2 regions of the Mesorhizobium sp. M1078 genome follow, and region 1 is predicted to be linked to the other one. Evidence: riboswitches for the same ligand, from Rfam matches in the RefSeq annotation. Region 1 holds a riboswitch; the other holds the start of a gene.
What was found. Region 1 has a riboswitch for thiamine pyrophosphate ahead of thiB (thiamine ABC transporter substrate binding subunit). Riboswitches for the same ligand answer to the same signal wherever they lie in the genome.

Region 1 (15,664 bases):
GCCATTCCTCGAAATGGCCAAAGCCCTTGTCGAGGCGGCGGGTCTGGCCACGGTCGAGCCAGACAGTGGCGCGCGAGACGCGTTCGAGGAAGCGTCGGTCGTGCGAGATGACGATCAGCGCCGAAGACGTCCGGACGAGCTCCTCTTCCAGCCATTCGATGACCGACAAATCGAGATGGTTGGTCGGCTCGTCAAGCAGCAGAATATCGGGTTCGGGCGCCATGACGCGGGCAAGTGCTGCGCGGCGCGCCTCGCCACCGGAGAGATCGTTGGGGTTCTCCGTGCCGGCGAGGCCGAGATGCTCCATCAGATATGTGGCGCGGTAGGGATCGTCGGCAGGCCCAAGCCCAGCCTCGACATAGGCACGCACATTGGCAAAGCCGTTCATGTCGGGCATTTGCGGGAGATAGCGCACCGTTGCCGAAGGCTGGCGGAAGACCTCGCCGTCTTGCGGCTCGATCAGACCGGCGGCAATCTTCAGGAGCGTCGACTTGCCGGAGCCGTTGCGGCCGACGAGCGCGATCTTGTCACCGGCGGACGCCGTCAGTTCGGCGCCATCGAGCAGCGGCGTGCCGCCAAAGGTCAGTCTTATCCCGTCGAGGTTGAGAAGGGGCGGGGCCATGTCAGCTTTCAGGCAAGGGGTAGGGGTGGGCGAGCAGCAGCGCGCGGCCATGGCCGAGCGCGATTTCGAGGCCGCCCCCGGTCGTGTTGGACTTGACCTCGTTCGAGATGGTCAGCGACGAGCCGAACACGACCTCGACATGGTCGAGCGGCCACTTCGCGCCGGACACGGTGAGGCCCGAAAGATCGGAAAAGCCGAGCACCGAAAACAGCGTTCCGTCGGCATAGTCGAAGCCGGCCTTGCCAGGCAGCAGAGGGGCGCCTTCCTGCGCTCCGCTGGTCAACAGCAATTTTGTGCCGGCCTCGGCCAGCCGCAGGCTGAGCGCCAGATGGAGGAAGGCGTGGTCGGCGCGCTTGCCGCCGAAAGCGCCGGCCAGCACCAGGCTGGTGGCGCCGCGTTCCAATGCCGCCGCGATCGCCAGTTCGCCATCGGTCTTGTCCTTTTCGGGAGGAAACACCTCCCGCGGCACGGCGGCGAGATCGGCAGGCAGGTCCGCCGGCACGGAATCGAAATCGCCGACCCACAGCTCCGGCATCACGCCGAGCAGGCGGGCATGATCGATGCCGGCGTCGGCGGCGATGACGCGCGTGCCCGCGACCTGGCGGTCGAGCCGCGGCGTGCGGACGAGATCGCCGCCAAGCAGGATGGTGAATGTGCTCATATCCGCTGGCCCTTACCAGCCCCGCCGACGAAACGGAAGGCCGAGCGGCACCGTCACTCTTTGTTGGAGCATGATCTTTTTCCGGAAACGGATTCCACTTTCCGGGATCATGCTCGGGCAAACTTCCACTTGCGTGGCACCTTGGCCGGGCCTATGTGTCGAAACGCTCTAACGGGGTGCCGGACGCGATCTTCGCGGACCGGCTGAGAGGCAGTCTCGCCAACCCGCTGAACCTGATCCGGTTTGTACCGGCGGAGGGATTAGACGCTTCGGACAGCCCGACGCCTCAATTCCTTTCAACACGAATGAAGGAGGCGCCGATGCGCATGTTTTTGTCCCGTCTTGTCCCAGCGCTGGGGCTTGCTGTTTCGCTACTGGCAAGCTCTGCGTCCGCGCAGGAAAAACTCACGATCTATACCTATGAGAGTTTCACTGCCGACTGGGGTCCGGGCCCCCAGGTGAAGAAGGAATTCGAAGCCGAGTGCGGCTGCAGCGTCGACTTCGTCTCGGCGGCCGACGGCGTCGCACTTCTCAACCGCGTCAAGCTGGAAGGAGCCTCGACCAAAGCAGATATCGTGCTTGGCCTCGACACCAACCTCACCGCGGAAGCCAAGGCTTCCGGCCTGTTTGTCCGACATGGCGCGGTGGCTGAAAACAACGTGCCGGGCGGCTGGAGCGACGACACTTTCGTGCCCTATGATTATGGTTATTTCGCCGTCGTCTACGACACCGAGAAGCTGAAGAACCCACCGAAGAGCCTGAAGGAACTGGTCGAGGGCGATGCCGCCGACAAGATCGTCATCCAGGATCCGAGGACGTCGACGCCGGGCCTCGGCCTGCTGCTGTGGGTCAAGTCGGTCTATGGCGACAAGGCGCCGGAAGCCTGGGCGAAACTCAAGGGCAAAGTGCTGACGGTGACGCCGGGCTGGAGCGAGGCCTACGGCCTGTTCACCAAGGGCGAGGCGCCGATGGTGCTTTCCTATACGACGTCGCCGGCCTACCACATGGTGGCCGAGAACACCGGGCGCTTCCAGGCGGCGTCGTTCGAGGAAGGCGAGTATCTGCAGGTCGAGGTCGCCGGCATCACCACCACGGGCGCGAAGAACCCGCTGGCGGCGAAGTTCCTGGCCTTCATGACCGGGCCGAAATTCCAGGATGTCATTCCGGAGACCAACTGGATGTTCCCGGCCGGGAAAACCGACAAGCCGCTCAATCCGGCTTTTGATAGGCTGGTCAAGCCGGCGAAGACCTTGCTGTTCAGCCCGGAAGAGGTCGCGGCAAATCGCAAGGCCTGGGTGGATGAATGGCTGGCGGTGATGAGCAAGTAGGAATTCAGGATGGCGCTTGAACACCCCCCTCTGGCCTGCCGGCCATCTCCCCCGCAAGGGGGGAGATCAAGCGCTCGAAAGCTTTCGTCAACCTCCAACGCGGCGAGGATGGGGCGGGGAGCGAAGCTGCTAATCTCCCCCCTTGCGGGGGAGATGTCCGGCAGGACAGAGGGGGGTGGGCGGGAACTCGACCTCCGTGAAATATTTCCGTCAGCAGCCAACATGCGATGTAGGGTTGGATAGCACGAAATGCGTGCGCACTATCCCTCTGACCCCCGCATCACGGCCGGCATTGTCGCGCTTGCGGCAATCGCGCTGCTGATCGGTGGCGCCTTCGCCGGCCTTATCCGGGAAGGCGCGCACGACCTTTCCGGCGCCGCGTCCGCCTTTGACCTCTATCTCGTGCGCGTTGTCCGCTTCACGCTCTGGCAGGCTGCGCTCTCGACTCTGCTTTCCGTCGTACCGGCGCTGTTCGTCGCCCGCGCGCTGTCGCGGCATCCGCGCTTCTTCGGACGCGGCTTCATCCTGCAGCTGTTTACTGTGCCCCTTGCCTTGCCGGCGATTGTCGCAGCGCTGGGCATACTGGCGCTCTATGGCCGCGCCGGTTATTTCGCCGCGATCGGTGGCCAGAGCTGGCCCGACATCTATGGGCTGCCAGGCATCCTCGTCGCCCACGTCTTCTTCAACCTGCCGCTGGCCACCCGGCTGTTCCTCGAAGCGCTGGGAACGGTGCCGGCCGATCAATGGCGGCTGGCGAGCCAGCTCGGCATGGGGGCGAGGCCAGCCTTCCGGCTGATCGAGTGGCCGGTGCTGCGCGCCGCGCTGCCGGGCGTCGCCGGGCTTGTCTTCATGCTTTGCATCACCTCCTTCACCATCGTGCTGATCCTCGGCGGCGGGCCGGCGGCGACGACGCTGGAAGTCGCCATCTATCAGGCGCTGCGTTTCGACTTCGATCCGGCGCGAGCGGTGACGCTGACGGTGCTGCAGATCGCGCTGACTTTTGCCGTCATGCTGGCGCTGACGCGGCTCGGCGCCAATGTGACCGGCGACGCCAATTTGCCTGTCGCGCCGCGCCGCTATCACTTGGCCGGCAAAGCAGAAACAGCGTTCAACGCCGTCCTGATCGTGCTCGCCTTGCTGTTCGTCGCCGGACCAATGGCGGCCACCGTCGCGTCCGGCCTCGACGCCGATCTCGGCCGGTTGGCGGGCGAGAGTGCCGTGCGTCAGGCGACGCTGACCAGCGCCGGTCTCGCCTTCTCGGCGGCGCTACTTTCGGTGGCGCTGTCGCTGTCGCTGATCATGGCGCGTCGGGCATTGTCGCTGCGCCGCCGGTCCAGTGCCCGTTCATTGCTCGAGCATGCCACCGACACCGGCGCCGGCTTCGTCCTCGTCGTGCCGCCCGTCGTCATCGGCGCCGGCTGGTTTCTCCTGCTGCGCACGGTCAGCGATGTCTTTGCCATCGCGCCGGTCATGGTCGTCACCGTCAATGCGGTGATGGCGATGCCCTTTGCCATCCGCGCGATGCGCCCGGCCTATGATGCGGCCAGCGAGCGCCACGAGAAGCTGTGCGCGCAGCTCGGCATTGCGGGCTGGAACCGGCTGCTTCTGGTCGACTGGCCATCGCTCCGGCGGCCGCTGGCCACCGGCTTTGCCTTCGCCGTGGCGCTGTCGCTCGGCGATCTCGGCGTCATCGCGCTGTTCGGCAGCGATTCGGTGCAGACCTTGCCCTATCTCCTGCTGGCGCGCATGGGCAGCTATCGCACGGCCGATGCTGCCGGGCTGGCTTTGCTGCTCGGGGCGGTCTGCCTTGCATTGGTGGTCGCGGCAGACTGGCTGGGACGGGGAGAGAGATCGTGACGTCCGCTGTGGAGAAAGGCACGACTGTCCGGCTGGACAAGGTCTCGTTCAGCTATGGCGAAACGTCATTCCTGTTCGATGTCGAATTCGATACATCTAAGATCACCGCCATCATGGGGGCAAGTGGTTCGGGCAAATCGACCTTGCTCAATCTGGTGGCTGGTTTCGAGACGCCGGAGTCCGGTCGTGTGCTGATCGGCGGCGCCGATGTCGGCGCCGAGCCGCCTTCGGCGCGGCCGGTATCGATGGTATTCCAGGAAAACAATCTGTTTGCTCATCTCTCGGTGGAGAAGAATGTCGGGCTCGGCCGCTCGCCATCGCTCAACCTGACCGACGCCGATCGCGCCGCAATCGCCGAGGCGCTTGACCGCGTCGGCCTGGCCGGCAAGGAAATGCGCCTGCCCCGCGAACTCTCCGGCGGCGAAAGGCAGCGCGTGGCGCTCGCCCGCGTTCTGGTGCGCGACCGGCCAGTGCTGCTGCTCGACGAGCCGTTCGCTTCGCTCGGGCCAGCACTGCGCGACGACATGCTCGACCTGGTGGCCGGCGTTCATGCCGAGCGGGCGATGACGGTGCTGTTCGTCACGCATCAGCCGGAAGACGCTCGCCGTATCGGCGAGCAGATGGTTTTTCTGGACAATGGCAGGGTTGCCGCGACGGGACCTGCCGCCGATTTTTTCGACGGCACTGGCCCTGAAGCGTTTCGGCGCTATATCGGCGCAAGTTCGGGCGGATCACGCGATATTGCCCGGAAGCGGACATAATTTACGACCAAACCGGCTACAGGTGATGTGGCGCTTGCTTGCCATGGTCCAGTCGATGTGGCTAGGTCCGCTTAGTACTGGTCCGGCACGAGCCGTGATTTGCCCCTACAGCGCCGCACCCGGCCGGATGCGTAAACGCTGTAGGTTTTTTGATGTGTGCAGGATTGCCAACGAAAACCGATTTTTCGCTGGCGCGGACCCCGGTCCAAATCATGCGCCGAGAGCTGAAGGAACGCCGTGCTGCCGACCGGCACTGACACTTTGAAACGCAGACCGCTGGTGCGCTTCCTCGCGCTGGCCGGCCTTGCCGTGGCGCTGGCCAGCTGCCAGATGTTCACGCCTCCCGAAGTGCAGGAATCCGGCTTCCAGCCTTCCGACAAGCCGATCACGGTCGACAATGTCGCCGCCAACAGCAAGCTTGCCGAACTGGCGAAGGCGCAACATCCGCGTATCCTTGCCACCTATGGCGGCGAATATTCCGATCCCAAGCTCGAGCGCATGGTGGCCAAGGTTGTCGGCAGCCTGACCGTGGTGTCGGCCAATCCGACCCAGACCTATCGCATCACCATCCTCAATTCGCCCAACGTCAACGCTTTCGCGCTGCCGGGCGGCTATCTCTACGTCACCCGCGGCCTGCTGGCGCTGGCCAATGATTCGGCCGAACTCGCCGCCGTCATCGCGCATGAGATGGGCCACGTCACCGCCAATCACGGCTTGCAGCGCCAGCAGCTCGAGGCCGAGGAAGGCCTGGCGACCAAGGTGGTCTCCGATGTGCTGGGCGACAGCCCGACCGCCAAGCAGGCATTGATCCGCGGCAAGCTGAGGCTGGCGCAGTTCTCGCGCAACCAGGAGCTGGAGGCAGACGCGATCGGCATCAAGTCGATCGGCGAGGCGGGTTACGATCCCTATGCCGCCGGGCGTTTCCTGCAGTCGATGTCGGCCTATACCGATTTCCGCTCGATCAGCGGCGCCACCGACGCCAGCCTCGACTTCCTGGCCACGCACCCCAACACGCCGCAGCGAATTGATCTGGCGCAGCGCCACGCCCGCCAGTTCGGCGCGCCAGGCATCGGCACCCGCGACCGCGATTCCTTCCTGGCCGGGATAGACGGCCTGCTCTATGGCGACACGCCGGAAGAGGGCTATGTGCGCGGCCAGACCTTCCTGCATCCGGGCCTCGGCGTTTCGTTCACGGTGCCCGACGGCTTCATCATCGACAATTCGGCGGCGGCAGTGACGGCGACCGGTCCCGGCGACATGGCGATCCGCTTCGACGGTGTGTCGATCGACAAGGATCGTGCGCTGACCGACTACATCAGAAGCGGCTGGGTGGCCGGTCTCGACGAGACCAGTGTGCGCCAGGAGACGATCGACGGCAACCAGGCGGCGACCGCGCACGCCGGCGCCGATGGCTGGCAGTTCGACATTGCGGTGATCCGCGCCGGCGGTCAGGTCTACCGGCTTTTGACAGCGGCCCCCTCGGCCAGCACGACACTCGATCCGGTGGCACGCTCGGTCAGCGGTTCGTTCCGCGTGCTCAGCCCCGCCGAGAAGGCGGCACTGAAGCCGCTGCATATCCGCGTCGTCACGGTACAGGCCGGGCAGACGATGGGCACACTTTCGGCGCAGATGGTCGGCGTCGACCGCAAGCTCGATCTGTTCCGCGTGCTCAACGCGATGTCGCCGGGCGCCTCGGTTTCGGCCGGCGACAAGGTCAAGATCGTCACGGACAGATAGCGCCGGTCTTCGTCAGAAACCCCAGCCTTCGTAGTGCTTTTTTCTGAGATAACTCAGGGCGGTACCCCTGTTCCTGGCAATCTCACGCTGCCATGAATTCGGGGTTCTGCTTGACCAGCGCGAGCTTGAGCTTTTCCATGGCGCGGGCCTCGATCTGGCGGACACGCTCCTTGGAAATACCGAGGGTCTCGCCGAGCGCCTCAAGCGTCGCACCTTCGTCTGTCAGCCGACGCTCCTCGATGATCCTGAGTTCGCGGGCATTGAGCGCGCGGAGCGCCGTCTTCAGCCACATCAGGCGCCGTTCGACGTCGATGGTGTCGCCGGCGACCTCGTCAGGCAATGGATCGTCCGAAATCAGGAAGTCCATCCGCTCGGTGGTGCCGGCCTCATCGGCGAGCGGTGCGTTGAGCGAAGAGTCAGGTGCTGAAAGCCTGGAATCCATCTTCTCGACATCGGCCTCGGAGACGCCGAGGGCTACCGAGACTTCGCGGTAGAGCGTGGCGTTGGAGATCGGCTCGGCGCCATTGGCAAGACGGGCGCGCAGGCGCCGCAGGTTGAAGAACAGCGCCTTTTGCGCCGAAGAGGTGCCGCCGCGAACGATCGACCAGTTGCGCAGGATATAGTCCTGCATCGAAGCGCGGATCCACCATGTCGCATAGGTCGAGAAGCGCACCTCGCGCTCCGGCTCGAAACGCGCGGCTGCTTCCAGCAGCCCGACATGGCCCTCCTGGACCAGATCTCCGAGCGGCAGGCCGTAATGTCGGAATTTCGAAGCCATGGAGATGACCAGCCGCATATGGGCGACGGTGATCTGATGCAGCGCCTGCTGATCCTGGTCCTCCTTCCAGCGCAAGGCGAGAACATGTTCCTCATCGCGCTCGAGGTAGGGGGCTTTCATTGCCGTGCGGACCATGGTCCGTCCTGCCGTGTCTTCGATCATGCCGCGCTCCTGCTCCCGGACATTTTCGGACGGCCTGGCGGCCGTTATCTCTGTTTGACGCAATTCCGAAGGAAACCGCTTTCCCACTTTCCTGGAATTGCTTCGGGCCTAGCGCAGCCAAGGGTTCTTGAAATGGAAACGCGGCGCCCTACAACAAGCCATGAACGTGCCACACCGGGGATTGGTTCCGCCGCCGATGGCGGTTGTTTTGTGCGGTCCGACAGGGCGCATCGACACCGCAGATCGGGACTATTGGCACCGATCCGAGCTGCTTTGAGAATCTGATTTCTGGATCGTCGTTTTTTTGAAATCTGGTTCCTTATTTTGCTGCGCTGTATCTGTCAGTTTCCGGCTCTCACAAGCGCCGGACACCGGCCAAGGACGGGATCACACAGAAATGAAATGGCTCAATTCGCTCATCGTCGCCGGAACGCTTCAGGTTCTGGCTGTTACATCAGGCCATGCCGGCGCCAATCTTGACCAGATCAAGCAGGCCGGCACCCTCAAAGTCGGCACCGAAGGCACCTATGCGCCCTTCACCTATCATGATGCTTCCGGCGCGCTGGTCGGCTTCGACGTCGAGATCGCCAAGGCGATCGGCGACAAGCTCGGCGTCAAGGTCGAGTTCCTCGAAGGCAAATGGGACGGGCTGATCGCCGGCCTCGACGCCAACCGCTACGACGCCGTGATCAACGAGGTCGGCATCACCGACGCGCGCAAGGCCAAGTACGATTTCTCCGATCCTTACATCGCCTCCAAGGCCGTGCTGATCGTGCGCGGCGACAACACCGACATCAAGACCTTCGCCGACCTCAAGGGCAAGAAGTCGGCACAGTCGTTGACATCGAATTTCGGCAAGCTCGCCGAGACCAACGGCGCCGAACTGGTCGGCACCGACGGCTTCGACCAGTCGATCCAGCTGCTGCTCACCGGCCGCGCCGACGCCACCATCAATGACAGCCTGTCTTTCCTCGACTTCAAGAAGCACAAGCCGGACGCCAATGTGAAGATCGCCGCGCAGGAAGAGAACGCCGACTATTCCGGCGTCATCGTGCGCAAGGGTGATCCGGAGCTGGTCGCGGCGATCAACAAGGCGCTGGCCGACATCAAGGCCGACGGCACCTACAAGAGGATCGCCGATACCTATTTCGGCCAGGATGTCTCGCAGTAAAGACCATCTCCCGGCGGTTTGCCGGCAATGACCAATAGCGGCGGGCCGTCTTTGACGGCTCGCCGTTTTTCGCATGATATGAGAAGCACACAATCGCACTGCCGTCACCGCGGCGGTCTGTGAAGGAGGAGCCGTTCGTGCCGCACTGGCTACACCTGATGCTGGACTCGTTGCCGACACTGCTGTGGGCGGCGTTGATCTTCACCGTACCGCTGACATTGCTATCGTTCGCACTCGGCCTGTTCGTCGGCCTGGTTGTCGCCCTGGTGCGGCTGTTCGGTCCCAAGCCTCTGGTTGCCGTGGTCCGCTTCTATGTCTGGATCTTTCGCGGCACGCCGCTTCTGGTGCAGCTGTTCCTGATCTTTTACGGCCTGCCTTCGGTCGGCATATTGCTGGACGCTTTTCCGGCGGCGCTGATTGGCTTCACCCTCAACATAGGCGCCTACAGTTCGGAAATTATCCGCGCCGTGATCGGCTCGGTGCCGAAGGGCCAGTGGGAGGCGGCCTATTCGATCGGCATGACCTGGAGCCAGGCGATGCGGCGCACCATCCTGCCGCAAGCCGGCCGCGTCGCCGTGCCGCCGCTGTCCAACACCTTCATCTCGCTGGTCAAGGATACGTCGCTGGCCGCCGCCATCACTGTGCCGGAGATGTTCCAGGCGGCGCAGCGCATCGTCGCCACCACCTATGAGCCGCTGATCCTCTATGTCGAGGCGGCGATCCTTTATCTGGCGATGAGCTCGGTGCTTTCGGCCTTGCAGACGCGGCTGGAGGAGCGGCTCAACCGCTATGGCGGCTTCCTGGAGGCGCGCTCATGATCGGCCTCACCGACATCGAAAAGCGCTTCGGCGACAATCTGGTGCTGAAGGGCGTGACGGTCACCATTGCCGAAGGCAGCGTCACCGCGCTTGTCGGCCCCTCCGGCGGCGGCAAGAGCACACTGCTGCGCTGCATCAACCTGTTGGAGATCCCGACCTCGGGCATGGTGCGCATCGGCGACGAGACGCTGGAATTCCGTCCCGGCATCAAGATCCCCAGCCGCGACATCCAGCGCCTGCGGCTGCAGACCGGCATGGTGTTCCAGAACTTCCAGCTGTTCCCGCATCGCACCGCGATCGAGAACGTCATGGAAGGCCTGGTGACGGTGCTGAAATGGCCGACGGCAAAGGCGCGCGAGCGGGCACTGGCGCTGCTCGAGAAGGTCGGCATGGCACACAAGGCGGATGATTGGCCGGCAACGCTGTCGGGCGGCCAGCAGCAGCGTGTGGCGATCGCCCGCGCCCTGGCGCCGTCGCCGAAAGTGCTGCTCTGCGACGAGCCGACCTCGGCGCTCGATCCGGAACTGGCGCAGGAAGTGGTCGACGTGCTGGGAAAGCTCGCCAGCGAAGGCACGACCATGGTGATGGCCACGCACGACCTTCGCCTTGCCTCCAAGATTGCGCAGGAGGTGGTGTTCCTCGACGCCGGCGTCATCGTCGAGAAGGGGCCGTCCGCCGTGGTGTTCTCCAACCCGGAGCGTGAACGGACGAAGCGTTTTATTGCGACGCTGAAGCAGGAGGCGGAGAAGGAAGCCGGCGGCTGAGCCTTCTACCTCCCCCTTGTGGGGAGGTCGGACGGAAGGTCCGGGTCGGGTCTGGTGCCGTCCCCCATCCTCGCTGCTTCGCAGCGACCCTGCCTGGGCGAGCCACGGGTCTCGCCCGTCCTTGGAACCCCACAAGGGGGTAAAAACAAAAACCCGGCACAAGGCCGGGTTTTTCATGAATTCGACGGTGAAAGCGATCAGGCAGCTTCTTCCTGCTCGGCTTCCTCATTGTCGGCCTTGGCGCCGCGCTTCGGGCCCTTGTTGAGGTTGACCTCGATCAGGCGCACGGCTTCGGTTTCCGACATGCGGTTGACTGCCGCGATCTCGCGCGCCATGCGGTCGAGTGCCGCCTCATAGAGCTGACGCTCGGAATAGGACTGTTCCGGCTGGTTGTCGGCACGGTAGAGGTCGCGCACGACTTCCGAGATCGAGATCAGGTCGCCCGAATTGATCTTGGCATCATATTCCTGCGCACGGCGCGACCACATGGTGCGCTTGACGCGGGCGCGGCCCTGGACGACCTTCAGCGCGCGCTCGACATAATCCTCTTCCGACAGCTTGCGCATGCCGATGGAGGTCGCCTTGGCGACCGGAACCTTCAGGCGCATCTTGTCCTTCTGGAAGTCGATGACGAACAGTTCCAGCTTGTGGCCCGCAACTTCCTGCTCGTCGATCGAGACGATCTGGCCGACGCCGTGTGCCGGATAGACGATGTACTCGCCGGTCTTGAAACCGTGGCGTGCCGAGGTGGACTTCTTCTGCGGGGTGATCGTTGCCATTACGCCCTGAACTCCTTGTTGTGGCACCGGCGGCCTGCCGGTCCGAACGCATGCGACCGGGGACACCGATCGTTAGCCGCACAACAGATGAACCCATCGGAAAAAGCCGGGACCGGCAAACCGCATACATAGCGACTGCCTGGCCCAGATCGCTCTGGTCCGATTGGGGATTTCACCTTTCAGTGATTTGGGGCGCTTGCGCCATAAATCGACGTTGTGTCACCGGCATGTTTCAACTGGTGTAGCACAAAAAGTCGGAAGAATCAAGGTTTTGCTGCAAACGCGAAGGTCGAGCGCCATCGCCGCCTGTCAAGGCAGTTAATGTATGATGCGCGTTACGCAGCGTTATGACGATCCAATAGGCCGCACTTTTTTGCTTTGCGCATCACCCTTTCCGAAATCGATTCCGATTCCAGCGTCATGTGCTCAGTCGCCTTCGCCGGGCTCGGCGGAGAAATATTTCTCGAACTTGCCGGCCTCGCCGTCGAAGCTCTTGGCATCTGCCGGAGGCTCCTTCTTGGCGGTGATGTTGGGCCATTTCTCGGCGTATTCGGTGTTGACCTGCAGCCATTTGTCGAGGCCCGGCTCGGTGTCGGGCTTGATTGCATCGGCCGGGCATTCCGGTTCGCAGACGCCGCAGTCGATGCACTCGTCGGGATGTATGACAAGCATGTTCTCGCCCTCGTAGAAGCAGTCGACCGGACAGACCTCGATGCAGTCCATGTACTTGCATTTGATGCAGTTGTCGGTCACGACATAGGTCATTGGTCGGCTCCGGGACGTCCCGTTCTTGCTAGAGCGACGTGCGTCCACTTGGACGCATAAAGTACGCTCTGACACTTTGAATCTGCGCATCGTGCCTTCCGAAAAATCGATTTCCGATTTTCGGGCCGATGCGGCGGCTTTTTTGGTGAGGTAACGCCTTTGCCTGCCGCTTGCAAGGGCAGCCATTGCAGGCGGGGCCCGCGTGTCCGGAATGAAATTCCAGACCGCCGGCATGGCGCAGACGGCCAAGGCTTCAGTCTTCGCCGAACAGCCGGTCGGTTTGCCTGCGCTCTTTCTTGGTCGGCCGGCCGCTGCCGGCGTCGCGCAGCGCCGGAATGGCATCGGCAACAGCCTCGCCTTTTGGGGCCGGCGGCGGGGACATGTCCTCGTAGAGCGTGCGCGCTTCCTCGGCCGGACCGCGCCGCACGCCGGTGCCAAGCACCTTCCAAACGAAGATGCGGCGCTCGTGCGTAATGGTCAAAACGTCGCCAGGCTTGACCAGATCGGAGGCCTGCGCTGCTTTGTCGCTATTAATGCGGACGCGTCCGGCGACAACCAGCTTGGCCGCCAGCGAGCGCGATTTTATCGCGCGCGAAAAGAACAGCCACTTGTCGATGCGCTGACGACCTTCAGCAACCATCGCAGCGAACCTGGGGCTTATTTCTTCAACTGGTCGCGCAAGGCGGCGAGCTTGGCGAAGGGCGAGTCCGGATCGAAGCGCGCCGGGCATTCCTCGCGTGGCTTGGCCTGGAAAGCCGGCTTGGCGCCTTGCGGTCCGCCTTTGCCTTCCGGCCTGCCGCCTTTCCAGTCAGGCCGGCCCTCGCGCGGACGCTCGCCTTGCGGCTTGCCGTCGCGGCGCTGTTCGCCCTCGGCCTGCGGCTTGGGCTTGAACTTCGAACGGTCGAAGCGTGGCTTGGCGGCACCGTCGCGCTGGTCGCGCCGGCCCTGATAGGCCGGCCGTTCGCCCGGTGCCGGCTGTCCGCCGGCAGCGTCGGCCGGCGCATCGGCGCGGCTAGCCTGGCCGTTACGCGGGCGATTGTCTCTGCGGTTGTCTTGCCGATGGCGCGGGCGCTGCTCGAAACGACCCTGCCGCCACAGCAAGATGGGCTTTGGCGCTTCGGCCTCGGGGACAGGCTCAGCGCTTCCACCCTCCCCCTCGTGGGGAGGGTCGGCGCGCAGCGCCGGGGTGGGGGCAGCGTCGGCGTCGGCGGTTGCACTTGCATCGTTTGCACTATCTGCTTCGTCAGCGCTGTCACCCGCGTCGCTTTGCGCCGCGACCTCCGCCATCGAGGGAGAGGTAAGGGCGTCGGCGTTTTCGGCGACGGTGGCGTCGGCAGTGTCGTCAGCTTCCGCAACAGCCGGAGCTTCTTCCGCGATTTCTATGGGAGCTTCGACCTGTTCGTCCGCGACGGGCTCCGCCGTTGCTTCCTCGATGGCTGGAGCTTCGGCGGCGGCTTCAACGGCCGCAGTTGGCTCCGAACCCTCGGGAGGCGCGCCCGGCTGAGCGTCCGCAGCAACAGCCTCCGCTGCGGCTTCGGCGACGGGCTGCTCAGCCGCAGGCTCAGCGGCGGCAACCGCATCCGGCTCCGATCCAACGGCCGGCGCTTCAGCGGCGGCTTCTCTTGCAGCGGCTTCCGCCGCCTTGGCCTGTTCGGCTTTTGCAGCCGCGTCCGCAGCCAGCTTGGCGGCAGCCGCTTCCCGCGCCGCATTGTCCTGTGCTTCCAGCCGCGCCTTGACCTCTGCCGGCGGCTTCGGCTCGGCGCGGTAGCCAAGGCCTTTCAGGATCTCTTCCATGTCGTCGGCGGTTGCGCCGAGGATGGACATCATCGGCGGCGTCACCATGAAGGACTGGCCGTCATAGGCGCCGTCCGGGCGCTGTCCCAGACCGGGCTTCCAGTTGGTCGCAGGCCGGATCAGGTCGGCCAGCCGTTCCAGAATGTCGATGCGCACGGCGCGGCGGCCGAGATTGCGGTAGCCGGCGAGCTTGTAGAAGCTCTTGTCGAAAGCCGGATCGATGACCACCGAGGTGCGGCCGGAGGCCAGCGCGTGCACCACGTCGCCAAAGCCGGGCTTGTCCTTGCCGTCGTTCTTCAGCGCCCACAAAAGCGTGATCAGTCCGGCGGGCGCCGGCTTGATCAGCGCCGGCACGAAGACGTGGTAGGCGCCGAAGCGCACACCGAGCCGGCGCAAGGCGGCGCGACCCTCCTGGTCGAGCGACTTCATTTCCTCGGCGATGTCGCGGCGGTTGATGAGGCCGAAATGCTCGACGAGCTGGAAGGCGATGCCACGGCCGATGCCGGCGATCTGCTCGGCATTCTTCAAGTCGACCAGCGGCTTCAGCAAGGATTCGATCTGGAAATTGACGAAGCGCTCGGCGCGCGCGGCGACCTTGTCGCGGGCGGGACCGGTCAACTGCTCGTCGGCCAAAAGCACCAGGCGCGGCTTCAGCGCGTCCTCGCCGGCAACCAGCGTGCCGATCGGCGCGCCGATCCAGCGCAGCGTGCCGTCGGAGCCGAGCGCAAGGTCGCCATTGGCGCAGGCGCCGAAGCGTTCGGCACGTGCCTCGAACTCGGCGGCCAGCGCTTTTTGCGCTGCCGTACGCACGGCCTTGGCGTCTTCGCCGCCGGCGCTCTGATCGGCGGTGAAGCGGAACCCTTGCAACTCGCCGACATGATGGCCTTCGACAAGGACGGTTCCGGTAGGACTGATTTCGGCTTCAGGCATTGTATTTTCTCTAAGGCGCCGCATGAGGACGGAAGTCCTGCGGTCTACAAACCGTTTCGTCAACCGCTCATGCAGCGCATCCGACAATCTGTCTTCGATTTCGCGCGTCTTTTCCCGCCAGTGTGCCTGATCGGCCAGCCAGCCCGGCCGGTTGGACACGAATGTCCAGGTGCGGATCTGCGCAATGCGGTGCGACAGCGTGTCGATGTCCCCCTCGGTCGTATCGGCGCGGCGCACCTGCTCGGCCATGTAGTTCTCGTCGACATGGCCGTGTTTGGCGAGGTCGGTGTAGATAGAAGCGATCAGGTCGGAGTGCTGGGCCGGCGCGATCTTGCGGTAGTCCGGCAACGCGCAGGCTTCCCACAGCAGCGCGACGCGCTTGGCATTGGTAGCCAGCGCGCGGATGTCCTCGTCGCGGGAGAGATGTTCGAGCGCCTGGGCATCGACCGCCGGCAGCGCCCGCGTCAGGCCTTCGACCGGCGCGTTGGTTTCGATCGAGCGCTTCAGCGCGTCGAGGCTGGCGAAGTCGAAATGCGCGGTGCGCCATTGCAGCACCTTCACCGGATCGAACTCGTGCCCCTCGATGCGCTTGACCAACTCCTCGTCCAGCGGATCGACCTGGCCGGTGACGCCGAAGGTGCCGTCGCGCAGATGGCGGCCGGCGCGGCCGGCGATCTGGCCGAGCTCGGCCGCCGTGAGATTGCGGTACTGATAGCCGTCGAATTTGCGGTTCTGGG
Region 2 (15,664 bases), on a different contig from region 1:
ATGCGGCGATCGAGGGCGAGCGGCAGGGCGAGATCGTCAACCTGACCGACCATCGCGCCGCGCCGTCACGTAGCGGCCAGATCGACCTGTTGAAGACCATGAGCCCGGAGCGGATCCTCGACGAGCTTGCCGTGCTGGAGCCGCCGCCGAAATCACCGGCCGCGAAATCATCCGCGCAGCCGATGCTGCCCAATCTGGTGATGCCGGCGCATCATGACGTGCGCGAGAGCGACATCGTCATGCACCGGCTGCACGGCAACATCTCGGCGGCCATCGAAAGCGGGCCGGCCGATTTTCCCGAACTGCTGTTGGTGCCCGGCGTCGGCGCGCGCACCGTGCGAGCGCTGGCCATGGTGGCGGAAGTTGTGCACGGCGCGCCCTGCCGCTTCTCCGATCCGGCGCGCTTCTCGCTCGCCCATGGCGGCAAGGACCGCCACCCCTTCCCAGTGCCGCTGAAAGTCTATGACGAGACGATCGCGGTGCTGAAATCGGCCGTCGGCAAGGCCAAGCTCGGCCGCGAGGAAGAGCTTGGCGCGCTGCAGCGCCTGGATGGCGAGGCGCGCCGGCTGGAGCGCTACGTCACCGGGCCGAGCCTTAAGGAGATCGTCGCCGGCGAGTTCGACCAGTCGCATCTGCTGGGAGGGCGCAGTGTGTTCGGGTGGGAGGGGGCGGCGGAAAGCGACGACGGTTCAGACAGGGGCCGCCAGTAGCGGCCTGTCCATCATGCAGAGATAGTGCGCGGCCCATAGAAACACGTGCTCGGCTTGTTTTGATAATGCTTGCAAAGACCCATTTCTCAAGTGATGCTCTGCCAGGCGAGGCTCGGCATGAATACATTCGCATGGACGTTGGTTTTCGTGCTGCTGGCGATTGGCGGCGCGATCGCCCAAACGACGCCTGAGCCTGCCATACTGGCATATACACCGCCGATGCACTTCGTCGTTGTACGCAACAGCACGCCAGGATGCGAGCCGACATGCCCGGAATGGATTTCGGCGGAAGGTCACATCGTGGCCGGCACGCCAGCTTTGCTGAAGGCTTTGCTGAAAAAACTCGGCCCCCGCAAATTGCCTTTGGCGTTGAATTCCCCGGGCGGCGAGACCGATGCGGCGATGGCGCTTGGCCATATGATCCGCGCCAGCGGGCTCGACACGATGGTTGGCAAGACGGAGTTCTCCGAATGCGCGCCAGACACAAAAGCCTGCGGGCCGGGCGACCTCCGCTTCGGCGTCGCCAACCCCGTCGGCGCAGTCTGTTCGTCAGCTTGTACGATGGTTCTTGCGGGCGGCGTACGGCGCCTGGCAGACAGCCGCGCCTTTGTCGGCATTCACCGGATCATGCTGCCGACCGCCAAGAAAATCCACGGCAAGAAGACCATCGTCCTCGTTCCGATACCCAAATGGTATGAACGCAAGGTCGACAGCTATTTCACCGAGATGAAAGCAGGTTCGTGGATCGTATCGGCCATGCAAAAAATACCCGACGACAGCATACGATACCTCGTGACATACGAACTTTTGGACCTGAATCTGATAACCGAAACCGGTCACGGCGACACGCGCACCTCCATCGATATCTGCAAGACCACGCCGCCGGCGGGCAACTGCCGAACGGTCAGGCAATAGGAATAGCGGGCCACGTAGGTCGTCGAAGCGCCTGTTTCTCAACAGCAACCCTTCACTTTACGCGGCACCCTTCAACAGGTCTTCCGGCCGGCCCTCGACGAGCGCAGCAATATAGCTTTCCAGGCTGGTCGTGCCGCGCTCCGGGTTTTCCGGCTCCGCCGGCTTGTCCAGCGTGGCCTCGGTCATGCGGGTGTAGGACTCGGCCGCCGCTTTGGAGAAGCCGAGTTTTTCGTAGGTTTCTGTCCAGCGCTCGCGCGGCACCGTGACCACGCGCACGTTTTTGCGCAACGCCGCACTGAAGGCTGCGGCAACATCGGCGGCTGAGTAGCGCCGAGGGCCCTCGATATAGTGCGTGCCGGTCTTGTCCGCCGGCTCCAGCAGACGTCTCGCTGCGGCCTCGCCGAGATCCTGCGGCGCCACCATCGGCAGCTCGAAATCCGCCGGGAAGAAGGAGGTGATGACGCCGTCGCGCCGCGCCGTCTCCAGGGCCTGATCCCAGTTGCTCATGTAATAGGCGGCGCGGTTGATGCTTGCCGGAATGGCCTTCGCTTTCAGCTTCAGCTCGAGGCCGTAAAGGACGGTGAGATCGCCGACACCCTCGCCGGCTTGCGCGCCATAGGTCGATTCCGCTACCACTTTTTCGAGGCCGGACCCCTCCAGTGCCGCCGCAATCGCGGCAACCGTCTTGCGCTCCTCGGCGTCGGTGTCGGTCGATGGATCGGCCGGCGGGTTGAGCAGAAACGCCCGCTTGCCGCGCCGCAAGATTTCACGCAGTGCCTCGACATCGAGCACATCGGCAACCGCGGCCTCCGCGCCCTGTTCAACCAACCATGCGGCCTTCGCCTCGTCGCGCGTCACCACCGTGACATCCTCGCCCTGCCGCAACAGCGCCATTGCCGCCGCCGAGCCGACATGGCCGGTACCTCCAAGAATAACATGCATGGTCTCGTCCTTCCCTTGCTGATTCATGCCGGATTAATGGCTGGGGCGGCGAAGGGTTCAAAAATCGGGGGACGATGCTGACAGGAGGTGACGCTGACTTTCCTCGCAATGCACGGCGCAGGGGTCGTTCGCATCTTGCAAAATTATGGAACGAGGTCGTGCCCAGCGAGTTATATTAGCGCAACCTTGAATAGGAGGCAGCTATGAGAAAGCTCCTGCTTGCTTCGGCTATCGCTATCACTGCGGCGGCGGCGATGATCGCCCCGGCGAATGCCGGCGGGCGCGTCGTGATCGGCATCGGCAACGGCTACTATGACGATGACTACAATGACAGCTATGGCGACTATTACGATCGCTACGCTCCTCGCCCCTACTACCAGTATGATGCCTACGATAACGGCTTCAGGTACCACAGGTATCACAGGCACCACCGCCATTGCCGCATAGAGTTGGTCAAGCATTGGCGCCATCATCACAGGATCGTCGAGGAAATTCGCGTTTGCGAACGGTGATCCGATAGGGTGAAACCGGTTCGGCCGGCATCTGCCGGCCGGCCGCTTCACTACGCGGCTGCCGGCCTTATCGCGGCTTCCGCATCAGCATCATCCCGTAATCAACGGCCAAAAGGTCGAGCCCGACCTTCAACAGCTTCACCACCACATCTCGTCCTTCGCCGGTGCGTTCGGCGAGCGCCTTCACCGACTGGCCTTCGAGGCAGATTTTGCGAACCACCTCCGCCACTTCCCAGTGGGCCATGGCGGCGATGGCATGGGTGTGGGCGCGGCCGGCGTTGAGCACGCGGTCGGGGATGCCGCCATTGATGCGGCCGCCGTCAATGCGCTCTTCCCACGGCATCGGCCTCAGCCCGTCACGCGAGGCGCGCTCGAAATCGTCGCGAAACCGCTGGCCGGCCTCACGCTGCTGGCGGGTCAGTGAGGTGATGCCGACTAGCGGATCGACATTGCGCACCCGCACGATGCCGCCGATCGCGGTGTAGCCGTCATTGGAGACCTCGTAGACGCGCCGCGCCTCTTCGGTGCCGACGCTCAACCGCTTGCGGCCGAAGCGATCGTCCTTCAGCGCGAAATCATGGCCGATCTCGCGGCGGATGCGCACCTGCTCGGCTTCGCCCGCAGGCAATTTCGGCGGTTTGGCTTTCTGCGCGGTTTTTTTGCTCATCGGGGGATCCTTGTGGGATTGGGTTGTTGAGCCGGAAGGTTGGCGTTCCTTCGCGCCCCCCTCTGCCCTGCCGGGCATCTCCCCCACTTGGGGGGAGATCGGATGTCGCGTCGGCTTTCGCCAATCACCACCGCCGTTGGAAGGCAGTGCGGGCGAGCTGCCAATCTCCCCCCGCGTGGGGGAGATGTCCGGCAGGACAGAGGGGGGCGCTGTCCCGCCGGCTTTCGATCATTGGTGGGGTCGTCCGGAGGCGAGGAACGGAGCCCAGCCGCTCACACCATCTCCGCCACAGGCCGGTGGAAGCGCGCCTGGTGGTATTCGCAGTAGCTTTTCAGCGCCCTTGTGCGCAGGCCGCAGCACAGCATCTCCAATCCCGGCCGGCTGCCGGGAGGGTCTTTGTCGGGGTCTTCCTCCAGCGTCAGGTCGAGCGGCGCGCGGCAGCGGTCGAACAGGCAGTCGATGAAGCGCATGGCGGCGACATGCGGCTGACGCCCGAGCGAAGCAGGGCGCGGCGCCGGCACATTGAAGCGGTAGATTTCGCCGTCCACCACCAGCCGTCCTTCGCCCGGGATCGAGGGCGCCGGACGGGCTGGCAACAGAGGCCTGGCCGATGGCTGACGGCTCGGTTTGGCGGCCGGTTTGACCGGCGCGGCCTGCTTCGAAACTCCTACTTCCCTTACGAGCTTGCTTGGCTGCGCCGGCGGATTCCTCTTGGCGGTATTCTCGTTTGCCGCAGTCTTCCCCGTCGCATTCTTCCTCGGTCGGCCGCCGGACCTGCCGCCTCTGGGGTTGGCGAAGCCGATGGTCTTCAACGCGCTGTTGCGGTGGACGATGCCGATGATGGCATTGCGCGAGACCGGACTGCCGCGCAGCGCCGTGAAGCGGACGGCGATCCCTGTGGCCGACAGGCCATCCCTCAGCCAGACGGCGATCTCCTGCAATTCGGTGTCGGTATAGGCAGTCATGTCGGTATCCATTGATTGCGCGCGCAAAGGCCGAGCGCCGGCCCCGAGGGCCCACGGGAAAAAATCAGAGCGGATGGTCGGTGCGGTTAGCCGATACTGGCGGCCGGCAGCGAGCCGGCGAGATGCCGCAAGGCGGCTTCGGCGGCCGCTTTGGTGAGGGCGGAAACCGCCCTGCCCGTCAGCCGGTCGAACAGGATGACGGTGCCATCTTCCGTGCGGATGCAGGAAATACCCTGCCCGCCGGAGACAGCCCTTGGCGCGGCGCCATGGGCTGAAGAGGTGGCCGGAGCCGGGAGAGGATCGGCTCCGGCCGTTCCGGTCGATCGGGGGGACGACGGTTCGACCGGATCCGGGGCAGAAGCCCCGGTTTGCGTCCGGACCGGGGAGGAGGACAGCCCGGACGGTGGGAGAAAGCTGAGGATGTCTGCGGAAACGCTTGCGGTTTGTTCGATCATGCGCTAAGCGTACGATATGTACGAAACGTACGCAAGCGAAATCGTACGTATTGGACGATAAATTTCAGGCAATTTGTACGATGCAGGAACCGAGGCACAGATTGCAGCAGGCACGGGCGGAGGCGGGTTATGCCTCGCCGAGCGACGCCGCGCGGGCATTGCGCGACATCAACAAGAACACGCTGATCAGTCACGAGAACGGCAACCGGCCGCTGTCGCGCAAGGCGGCGGAGAAATACGGCCGCCTGTTCGGCGTCGATCCCGGCTGGCTCTTGTTCAACGGCGACGGCGGCAGCCTTTCGGGTGGCCATTTCGGCTTTGACGAGTCGGGCCGGCAGATCCCGATGCCGTCGCTGGCCACCGTCGACGTGCCCATTGTCTCATGGATCAGCGCCGGCGAACTCGGCAGCCAGGACATGGTGGTCAATCTCAGCGACTATCCGACCATCCCCACCACCGATCTGGAGCAGGGCCAATGGATTGCGCTACGCGTCGACGGCCCGTCGATGAACAAGATCTCGCCACCGGATTCGATCATCTTCGTCAACCTCAGGGACAAGCGGCTGGTGACCAATGGCTGCTACGTCATTTCGGACGAATCCGGCCAGGCCACCTACAAGCGCTACCGCCCCAACGAGAACCCGCCCTTCCAGCCGGCCTCCTACATGGACGTCCCGCCGCCGGCGCTCGAAGGCGCCATCACCATCATCGGCCGGGTGAAGCGCTCGATGATCGATATGTGAGGGAGAAGGCGGTGAGGCGCAATCTCCCCCCTCGAGGGGGAATGGCCGGCAGGCCAGAGGGGGTCGCCGCGCGTAAGGCGCTGACGTCCTCTGTCCGCGATAGGAAGTCGCGTCAGGACGTACCGACCCCCTCTGTCGCCTTCGGCGACATCTCCCCCTCGAGGGGGGAGATTACGCGCCCAAAAACTCGTTCGTGAAATACGCTCCAAAATCCGGCTTCTCCTTCAGAACCTTGCCATCGCCATCGAGCAATATGCCGGCCCTGAAGAGGTAGGTTCCGATCGCCTCGATCTTGGCCCTGTCGATGGTGCCGATGACGCCGTCCTGGCTGCGCAAGAAGTGTCCGTCGACCAGCATTTTCAGCGAAGCGTGGATCAGCGCCGGGTCGGTCAGCGCATCCCTGTTGGAAGCGATCAGCAGATCGCCGGCTTCCTGCGGGTGATCGCAGGCAAATTGGTAGCCGCGCCGCGTTGCCTCGACGAAGGCCGATGCGGCCTTCGGGTTTGCCTGGAGATATGCATTGCTGGAGGCGATCAAGGTGGTGTGCTCGTCGGGCACGCCGTAGTCGGCGTAGCGGAAGCTGCGCTGCCTGACGCCTTTCAGTTCGGCATCGACGCCTTCCCAGGTCGAGACCTCCAGCGTGAAGTCGACCGAGCCGTTGGCCAGCGCCTCATAGGCCGAGGTGCCTAATGTCACCGTCTCGAAAACGCCCTTGCCGCCATCGTGGCGGATGATGGTCGAGATCAGCGTGTTTTCCCAAGCGCTGCCGAAGCCGCCATAGGTCAGGCCGTCAAGGTTTTTCGGGCCTTTGATCTCACTACGGTCCGCGTTGAAGACCAGCTGTCCGGTCTCCTGCTGGACCACGGCGTAGACCGCCTTGAGATCGGCGCCGGCAGCCCGCTGGGTGAACAGGCCGACGCCGGCAATGCCGAAATCGGCGATGCGGTTGGCGACCAGCGTGCCGGCGCCGGTATCGCCATAGGGCAGGATCTCAACATCGAGCCCAGCCTCGCCGTAAAACCCTTTGTCGCGGGCAACGAACAGGCCGACATGGTTGGTGTTGACCGTCCAGTCGAGCGCGACGGTGATTTTTTGCGTAGCCGCATGAGCGCGAGAGGCAAGCGGCAGTCCGGCAGCCAGCGTCAGCAGCAAAGCCTGCCGGCGTGTGAATTCGGTCATGAAAAACTCCTTTGAGCGGTCTGCGGGAACGAGGGCCGGTCAGTCCCGGGATTGAGCAGCGTGTCGAGGATGTCGGGTTCGAGCGCGGCGGCCTGGCGCGCGGCATCGCTGCCGGTGGTGCGCGGGCGCGGCAGCGGCACGGCAATCTCGCCGATGATGCGGGCCGGCCGCGCCGACATCAGATAGATTCGATCGGAGAGGTAGACGGCTTCGCGCACGTCATGGGTGATCAGCAGCGCGGTCCAGCGGTGGCGCTGCCACATGCCTTCCAGCCAGCGCTGCATACCCGCGCGGGTCAGTGCATCCAGCGCGCCAAAGGGCTCGTCGAGCAGCAGCATGTCGCGCTGCTGCACCACGGTGCGCAAAAGGGCGGCGCGCTGGCGCATGCCGCCGGAAAGTTCCGCCGGCCAGGCGCGCTCGAAGCCGGCAAGGCCGAACTCGGCAAACAACGGCGCGACGCGTTCGCGCGCCGCCTTGCGGCCAAGACCCTGCACTTCCAGCCCCAGCGTCACATTGTCGATGACGCGTCGCCACGGCATCAGCGCGTCGCGCTGCGGCATGAAGGCGAAGGGGCTGCCCTGCAATGGCGCGCCGTCGAAGCGCATGTCGCCCTCGCCCTTCAGAGCGCCGGTCAGCAACTGGAACAGCGTCGACTTGCCGGCGCCGGAAGGGCCGAGGATGGAGACGAACTCGCCGGCCGCGACGTGCAGCGAAATGCCGTCGAGCACCTCAAGCGCGCCGAAGCTTTTGCTGATGTCGCGGAGTTCAAGCCGTGTCATTGGCTGCTGTCTCCCGAAGATCTGACGTCGCGGCTTTCGCTCCCTGCATTCTCCCAAGGCATGGCGAAGCGCTGGACGAGCACCGCAATGGCGAACAAGACAAGCGTGAGCGCGGCGCTGACGGCGACCGCGGCGAGCACCAGATCGGGCCGAAAGTTGTTCTTGGCATTGAGCATGTAGATGCCCAGCCCCTTCGCCGCCCCCGCATATTCGGCGAAGATCGCGCCGACCACGGCGTAGGTGATGGAGATGCGCAGCCCGGCGAAGAAATAGGGCAGCGCCGAAGGCAGGCGCGCCAGCCAGAAGATACGCCAGCGCCCTGCCCCCATGGCGGCGAGCATCTGCGAAATCTCCTTGCTGCTCGCAGCAAAACCTTCGACCAGCGCGACCATCATCGGGAAGAAGGTGACGAGCGCCACAAGCAGGATCTTTGGCATCAGCCCGAAGCCGAACCACAGCACGATGAGCGGCGCGATCGCGACCAGCGGCAAGGTCTGGCTGACGATCAGCAGCGGAAACAGCGCGCGGCGCAGCGGGGCCAAGAAATCGACCAGCGCCGAAAACACGAAGGCAGCGACCAACGAGCAGGCGAAGCCGGCTGATGTGGCGCGGATGGTGGGCAGCGTGTTGTCGGCCAGGGCGGCGCGATGCTCCCAGGCCTGCTGCAGCACGCGCGACGGCGCCGGCAGCATGATGGGGGCAGCGTCGCCATAGCGGGCGTAGAGCTCCCAGGCTGCGAGGAGCAGGGCGAAGGCGAAGGCGGCGGGGATGGTCTTGGCGATGCCGGCGGCTAATCTCCCCCCTCGAGGGGGAGATGTCGCCGAAGGCGACAGAAGGGGTCGTCTCGCATTGGGCGCCCACGCCTTGCCGATGCGAAAAGGACGTCGGCGCTCCACGCGCTGGGCCCCCCTCTGGCCTGCCAGCCATCTCCCGCTCGAGGGGGGAGATTCGTGGGCATCGCGGTCTTCGCCAATCGCCAATGGCTCCCCTCCTCTTTGTGCTGAGGGGTCAGAGGCATCTCCTCCACGCAATGGGTCAGATAAACCAGCCACGGCAATATCCTCAAGGAACGACGCTTGAGCCGCGGCTCAGACGGCGCTCGGGCTGTTCGCCGAGATCGTGATGTCGAGGGTGACGTGGCCGGCGCCGGGGCCGAAGCGGCAGAAGGCCTCGTTGAGCGTGGCAAACACGGCACCGGCATCGCCACGCAATTTGGTGCAGAAGTTCTTTGAGCGCTCAAAGACGCCGGACTGTTTCAGGAAATCGATGCAGCCGTAGATCTCGTCCATATGGTCGCCCGTGCCCATAACGTAGAGCGAGAACTGCGCTGCCACCGGCTGGCCGGTCGACGGCGTGGCCTGGACAGCGCGGATCGCGGCGATCTTGCGCTCGTCCAGCGGAATGGCGGGGCCGCCGGTCTCGTCGGAGCGGCAGATCGGATCGTCGGGCTCACCCGGACAGCCGCGCGAGACCGCCGCCGAAAGCACGCAGTGCTTGCCGCTTTTGGCCGCCGCCACGAACAGGTCGCGCATTGCGGGAAACAGCACCTCGGGCGGCCCGACCGTAAGGGTCGAGATGTCATCGGTTTCGATCCGCAGCCGGTCGCGCCAGGGATCGAGCGCGCCGAGCGCGCCGAGGATGACGCCGACGAAATCGTCGGTCATGGGATAAAGGGAAATCTGTGCGCCTGAAAACATCGCCCGCCTCGCTCCGCTGGTATTATCCAGATCAGCTTTAGGGTCCGAAGGCTTGCCGCCCTCATCTCAGCCCCGACCATACGGAGCACCCCTGTGGATGAGCGGGTTAAAGCACCGTTCGCGGCATTGGGGAAGCCGTTTGTTGAGGCACTGCGGGAAAGTGTTTTGGGCCAGACGTGCCGGGCGCCCGGGCGTTAACAGACGACTCGTTGCGTTATAAGGTTTCCACGAACTTCTTATAACTGCGTTGAAATTCAAGCTGATAAACGTAATTATAAGAAAACGGCAGAGACCCCGCGCAGCCCTTACGGTTTCTGGATTTCCTTATCCGCGACCCCATCCGGACTGTGCTCCTGCATCGCTCGGGCTTGCCTGTGCTGGTCACCCTCGCCCCAGCGCTACGCCATCCACAAGCTGATCGTCGCCTCGCGACGCGGGCCGAGCGCTGGCGCCAAGCGGGAGAAGGATCTCCATCAAGCGCGCCTGCTGACCCAAGCGCTCGAAGCCACACGTCGCCAGGACGACCTTGCCTTCGCCTTAATGGAAGCGTGGGACAAGGGCGAAAACTGGCGCGAGACGATCCGGCGCGGCCTGAACCTGTTCGACGCCGACACGAGGGAAACAGTCAACACCATCCTGGGAAAATCCCTCCGCGAAATTGGTGCGAGTCCTGAAGGATTCACGATGCGTGATTAGCTGAAGCGACCGCTGCTATATTCATTGTCATCGTCCCAACTGTACGAAATTGGCTTGACGCTTATTCGTACATAAAGTACGATATCTCTTTTCGCAGAGAGGAATGTCCTTGAGCACAGCGAACCATGTTGCCTTCGCCGATCTCTCTCGTCCTTTGCCGTCATCTCCGTCGTTGCCGCCGCCTTTATTGCCGCCCCCTTTGTTGCCCTTGTCATTCGATCAGTGCGAACGCCTCGGCGGGGCCTGGCGAATGGCCAGCCAGGACATCGCCGACGACATCCGCTTCATCCGCCAATATCTGAAAGTCGTTGCCGAGAAGGACGAGAGGCTGTCGACCGGCACCCTTGTTCACAGCCGCGCCTATGTCGAGGCCTGCGCCGGCTGGCTGCCACAGACTGTAACGCGCTATCTGCGCCACCTGCGCCAGATCACCGAATGCGAACTGGCCATGACAGCTGCCGGCATTCGCTTTGCGCTGTCGAGTTATGCCTGGGAGGCATGAGGGGCGGCTGTCGCCAAACACAAGGAATTGCGCTGCCCGTCGCAGGCGCAATTCGTCAGGTTGAGAGGCTCGGGCGCGCCTGAACGGCGGGCGCCAAGGATGACCCGGCCAGCGAATTCCGGCCTTGCTTTATTTCGACTGGCCTTATTTCTGGCCTTATTTCGATTTGGCTTTGCCGGACTTTGCGGCGGCAGGCTTCGCGGCCTTTGGCTTGGCGGCTGCCTTGGCGGGCTTGGCGTCAGCTTTCTTCGCCGCCTTTTTGGGCTTGGCGACCGCGCCATCGACTTCAGCCGTGGCCTGCTCCCAGTGTTCCTGATGCGCGCCTTCAGGCCGGCCGGCCTTTTCCCAGATCTCGTGCGCGCGCTGGCGAATGCGGTCCTGTTTGTCGTCCGTCACTTAAGCCTCCGTGGTTGGGTCCGGTCGGTTGGTCCAGATTCCACGAAAACATTAGCCGAAAATTCGGCCGGCGTCTTGAGTGACGAGACATCTCAGCGCGGGTCGGAAATCACCGCAACGCCGAGCAGCGCCGCTTTCTTGACGATCAGCCCCGCGAGGTCGGCATCCGAACGATCGGTGCCGGTGCGCTCCCGCAGGAGCGCGATCGCTTCCTTCATCGATAACAGCGCCGTGTTGCGCTCGGCCAGCAACTTGTCGCAACACGCCGCAACATTGGCGGAGTTCGGGGTCTCGACATGCGGCAACATGGCAATTCTCCTTTCATCATGTTCGTCATTCGGCCCTGCCGCCCTTTTGGGAAGAACGACAGGGCCGTATCACCGATGAATGGTTAGGTTGTCGAGCGTTACTCGACCACCTCGACAATCCTGCGCGTGCTGGGGTCGACCAACACGGTATGGTTGTCGACGACGGCGTATCTGTACTGAACGTCGGGAACCTCCTGCAGCTCGACAGTGTCAGGCAAGGCAGTGCCGACATTCAATTCGACGCCGAGCAGATTGACCGAGGCAAGCGGATGTTTCTTTACGTACTGGTGCACGACCGTGCGCTGTTCCGGGGTGATGATCACCTGCTGCTGTGCCGGCTGCGTGACGATGACCTCGTCGGCGGCGGCAATGCCGATACCAGCGATCATGGCGAGCCCGGCGACGGCGGGAATAAGGATGGTTTTCATCTTCGTCTCCTGTCGTTGTTGGCGAGCTCCGCCGTGTTCCCGCATGAGGCGAAAACAGCGCAGATCGAGGTGGCGGGCTCCTGGAGGCAAACGCAGCCGGTACGGTCTTGTTCCGCAAGCGGAGACTAAATTGATCGGCTTCCCGGTCATGCCAGCAGAACCCGCACCCGCAAGATTCGCATTGAAGCACAATCCCTCAGGAGACCTTCGACATGGATGATGCATGGCTCCAATTCCGGTGGCGATCGCGGCCGGCGCCGGCATTGATCCGGTGACCGCGTCGCCCGGCCAAGACCGGAACCGACCGCCTTCGTGCCACGCCGTGAAGTTTCAAGCAAAGGTCATTGCTTCGGCGGCTGCGCAGGCACCTCGCCAGGCTTGATCACCGGCGTCTTGCCCTGATCCGGCGGCGGCTGCGTCATACCCTGGTCACCACTGGGCGGCGGCTGCAGCACGCCGCCGCAGGGACCGAGCGTGCTGGTCGATTCGCCGCCGCCATTGGCGACCGGCGGCTTCTGACCATCGTCCTGAGGCTGCGCCTGGCAAGGCGCGGCAGGGCCGTGCTGGTCGCCATTGTCCTGCGCAGCCGCCGGGTCGGCCAGCGCCAAGAGCAGCACGCATGGGATGAGGGGGAAAGTCTTCATGGTCCAGCTCCTCTGGATTCATCTCCTTGGCAAAGCAGACTAGTCCTTGGCAAAGCAGACTGGCGGCAATTGGTTCCACGGAGATGGAGTGGTTGCCGGAACCTGACAGCCGGAAGTGAGTTCCACCTTCTCGACGCAAAGCCGCCCGGAGGAGGCAATCATGGAAGAACGAAACAGAAAACCCAATGACGAGGTCGAGGCGCCACCGAGCAAAAACGATGCCCGCGACAGGATCGCCAATGACGAGGTGGAAGCGCCGACGCCGCGCCGGCAGGATTGGGATGCGCTGCGTGGCGCAACGGTCCTGCCCGACGGAGCAGATGAGGAAAGCCTGCCGGACACCACCGGAGTCGAGAAGGAAGGCGAACTGCCCGAGGAGGATGACGACAACCCCTACCAGGACAGTGACGATGCCTTGCCCGACGACGCCGAGGAAGCCGCCATTGGTCACGACCTGGCGAGGCGCGGCGGCCCGTTCGACGACGTGTAAGGGCAGCGACCGCGGACTTTCGAGAGGTTTCCCGGGACGTCCACGCCGTCACCAGTTGGACCAAGGATGAGCTGAAGGCGATGCCGGAGCATCGCGATTGATATTTCGAAGGATCCGGCTGGTCGGATCCTTCGTTTAAGGCGCCTTGGCGGTTTGGTTGCTTTAGCCCTTGTGGTCAAGGACTGGACGGCGACGGCGACACACCTTCGACAGCCGCGAGGCAGCCGAGAGCACGAACGCGAAGTCCAATGTTCCAAGCGCCGTTGAGGCCGCTCGCCTGAAATCTTCAAAGTGCGCAAGAGATTGTCCGCCGCAGGCGGTGCGCACACGCTCCAGTATCGCAGACGACCGGCGTAACGGCCCATCGACCGCCGGCACTTAGTGCCGACGGGCGCATGGCTTCAATTCGACCCGGGATCGCCGAGCGCCTCGGTGACGAAGGACGCCGCGATCAGGTCGTCGGCGTCGAGGCGTAGGGAGCCTTCGACACCTCCCATGATGGCTGCGACCTTCTGGAAGGTCTGCATCTCGTGTTCAGTAACGCTGGCGTCTCGCATCCTGGCTTTCAGATCGGCGATGCGTCGGCCCAGCGAGGCCGACGTTCCGATTTCTCTGTTCGACATGGTGTCCTGCTCCTCCCCCAACCCATGCTGTGGACGTACTCAAGGCTGCCTATATATAAGGCAGCGCGAATACAGTCGCCGCAACGCGCGATATCTGGGAAGGTTCCGGCGCCAAATAGTCACGAAATAATACGTGTGGGGCTCAGTTATGGTCGCCCACGCGGCGGTAGACACCGCAAACCAGCGGCTGTCCATCGGGCTGGCCAACCCGCGTCGCGGGTCGCGAACGCGGGTCGGACTTGATCGCTGCGCGAACAGTCAGCGAGAAGCCGGCACCACGCCGGACACCGAGCGCGCGGTTTCGGGCGAAAACACCACGAAAGCAAAAACCAGAACGGCAGCGGCGACGATGAGCGAGCCGCCGGCGACGATCGGTTCAAGCGCCGGGTTTCCCTGCAGCATCACATACAGCGCCGGCAGCATGATCACCAGGCCGAGTGTGTAGAGCCCGTAGTGGATCATGGCGATGCGACGCGCCGCCTTTTGCGGATTGAGCGCGTAGTAGCCGCCGAAGATGGCGCTCGTCACCCAACCGAGCAGATTGATATGCGCGTGCGCCGGAAAAGCGGCGTGGTCACCCGAGATCGCCATCTGCAGGCCGGCCGCAATCCCCAACATCAGGAACAAGATGGCAGTTTTGAAAAAGAGTTCTGAAACCCTCGGCATGTCATTTCTCCCCCTATGCGGTCTGCGACCTCTTGCGACCTGGAGAATACACCCACGCGCAGAACTTTTCCACGCCCCGGTTATGGGGCCATGCCTGCACAGCTTTTTGCACGCTGTTCGACTTTTCTGGCTGCCACAACCCGGCGCCGCCGCGCTACGGCGTCAGCAAGATCTCGGCGCCCGCTCGCTCGTCGAACACCACCGCGCAGCCGCGCCCCAGCGCCACTGCCGACAGCGCGTTGGCCACCGTCTCGTCCGGCGATACGAAATCACCGGTCAGCACTCGCAACTCCTCCACCGCCCTGGCCATTGACACGCAGTGCCCGGCAACGCGATCGCTCGTGCAGGCGTCAATGACGCTGACGAGGTCGATCATCTCGAACTGGCCCATACCGGCCTCCACAAAAACAGCGTCCCGTCGCGGATATGAACGCCGAGGCGAGAGACAATGTTCCGCAGGTCCGATGCCCAGGCGGAGCACTCGACAGCCCGACCTGGAACGGGCCGGCCGGCGACAACCGCTTCGCTTGACAATAGGCCCTGTTTGTTCTCTATTTGTTCGGCAAAAACGCCTCTCACAACAGACGCGGCTAATGCTGCAACGCCGCAAAGGGAACGGTCGGGATGGAGCCCACCATCCTGCATGCGGATCTCGACGCCTTCTACGCCTCGGTCGAGCAGCTGCTCGACCCGGCGCTCAGGGGCAAGCCGATCGCCGTCGGCGGCGGCGTCGTGCTTGCCGCTTCCTACGAAGCCAGGGCTTTCGGCGTGCGCGGCGGCATGCCCGGACGACGCGCGCGCGAGCTTTGCCCCGGACTGATCTTCGTCGGCGGCCATTTCGCCGACTATCAGCGGCTGGGCGACGCCGCCATCAAGGTGCTCGACGATTTCACGCCGCTGGTCGAGCGGATTTCCATCGATGAAGCCTTTGCCGATGTGGCCGGCTGCACGCATCTGTTCGGACCGCCGGCCGAGATCGCCGCCACGGTGCGTCGGCGCGTCCGGGCAGAGCTCGGCCTGCCGATCTCGATCGGCGTGGCGCGCACCAAGCATCTGGCCAAGATCGCCTCGCAGGTGGCCAAGCCCGAGGGCCTGGTGGTGGTCGATCCGAACACCGAACTTGCCTTCCTGCATGATCTGCCGGTCGGCCTGATGTGGGGCGTCGGCCCGGCGACCAAGGCGCGGCTGGCCGAGATCGGCATCGAGACCATCGGCCAGTTGGCACAGACGCATAGCGGGGCGCTGCGAAGGTTGCTCGGGCCCGCCACCGGCGAAAAGCTGGCGTCGCTGGCATGGAACCGCGACCCGCGAAAGCTCGAAACCCACAGGCGGTCGCATTCCGCCGGC

Region 2: another riboswitch for thiamine pyrophosphate. It lies ahead of NKH38_RS24780 (YkoF family thiamine/hydroxymethylpyrimidine-binding protein); the one in region 1 lies ahead of thiB (thiamine ABC transporter substrate binding subunit).

What each region holds. Positions count from the first base shown of each region.
Region 1 is NZ_JAMYMP010000008.1:10,850-26,513, reverse strand. It holds gene NKH38_RS13210 (ABC-F family ATP-binding cassette domain-containing protein) at 1-622, opposite strand, end outside; gene NKH38_RS13205 (thiamine diphosphokinase) at 624-1,283, opposite strand; TPP riboswitch at 1,446-1,560, shown strand; gene thiB (thiamine ABC transporter substrate binding subunit) at 1,604-2,611, shown strand; gene thiP (thiamine/thiamine pyrophosphate ABC transporter permease) at 2,861-4,468, shown strand; gene thiQ (thiamine ABC transporter ATP-binding protein) at 4,465-5,229, shown strand; gene NKH38_RS13185 (M48 family metalloprotease) at 5,560-6,966, shown strand; gene NKH38_RS13180 (RNA polymerase factor sigma-32) at 7,049-7,906, opposite strand; gene NKH38_RS13175 (amino acid ABC transporter substrate-binding protein) at 8,304-9,077, shown strand; gene NKH38_RS13170 (amino acid ABC transporter permease) at 9,215-9,895, shown strand; gene NKH38_RS13165 (amino acid ABC transporter ATP-binding protein) at 9,892-10,659, shown strand; gene NKH38_RS13160 (CarD family transcriptional regulator) at 10,857-11,438, opposite strand; gene fdxA (ferredoxin FdxA) at 11,865-12,203, opposite strand; gene NKH38_RS13150 (RNA-binding S4 domain-containing protein) at 12,457-12,843, opposite strand; gene NKH38_RS13145 (helicase-related protein) at 12,861-15,664, opposite strand, start outside.
Region 2 is NZ_JAMYMP010000025.1:3,689-19,352, reverse strand. It holds gene NKH38_RS24835 (DUF763 domain-containing protein) at 1-710, shown strand, start outside; gene NKH38_RS24830 (COG3904 family protein) at 858-1,625, shown strand; gene NKH38_RS24825 (NmrA family NAD(P)-binding protein) at 1,683-2,567, opposite strand; gene NKH38_RS24820 (hypothetical protein) at 2,771-3,079, shown strand; gene NKH38_RS24815 (DUF6456 domain-containing protein) at 3,147-3,746, opposite strand; gene NKH38_RS24810 (GcrA cell cycle regulator) at 4,019-4,711, opposite strand; gene NKH38_RS24805 (hypothetical protein) at 4,798-5,166, opposite strand; gene NKH38_RS24800 (LexA family transcriptional regulator) at 5,247-5,909, shown strand; gene NKH38_RS24795 (ABC transporter substrate-binding protein) at 6,081-7,088, opposite strand; gene NKH38_RS24790 (ABC transporter ATP-binding protein) at 7,085-7,867, opposite strand; gene NKH38_RS24785 (ABC transporter permease) at 7,864-8,700, opposite strand; gene NKH38_RS24780 (YkoF family thiamine/hydroxymethylpyrimidine-binding protein) at 8,956-9,564, opposite strand; TPP riboswitch at 9,555-9,667, opposite strand; partial or broken gene NKH38_RS33465 (GSU2403 family nucleotidyltransferase fold protein) at 9,912-10,059, shown strand; gene NKH38_RS33460 (hypothetical protein) at 10,105-10,260, shown strand; gene NKH38_RS24770 (hypothetical protein) at 10,511-10,762, shown strand; gene NKH38_RS24765 (DUF2934 domain-containing protein) at 10,919-11,158, opposite strand; gene NKH38_RS24760 (hypothetical protein) at 11,251-11,466, opposite strand; gene NKH38_RS24755 (DUF1236 domain-containing protein) at 11,565-11,894, opposite strand; gene NKH38_RS24750 (hypothetical protein) at 12,236-12,538, opposite strand; gene NKH38_RS24745 (hypothetical protein) at 12,699-13,028, shown strand; partial or broken gene NKH38_RS33455 (PRC-barrel domain containing protein) at 12,995-13,129, shown strand; gene NKH38_RS24735 (hypothetical protein) at 13,430-13,651, opposite strand; gene NKH38_RS24730 (heme-copper oxidase family protein) at 13,910-14,317, opposite strand; gene NKH38_RS24725 (hypothetical protein) at 14,472-14,708, opposite strand; gene dinB (DNA polymerase IV) at 14,942-15,664, shown strand, end outside.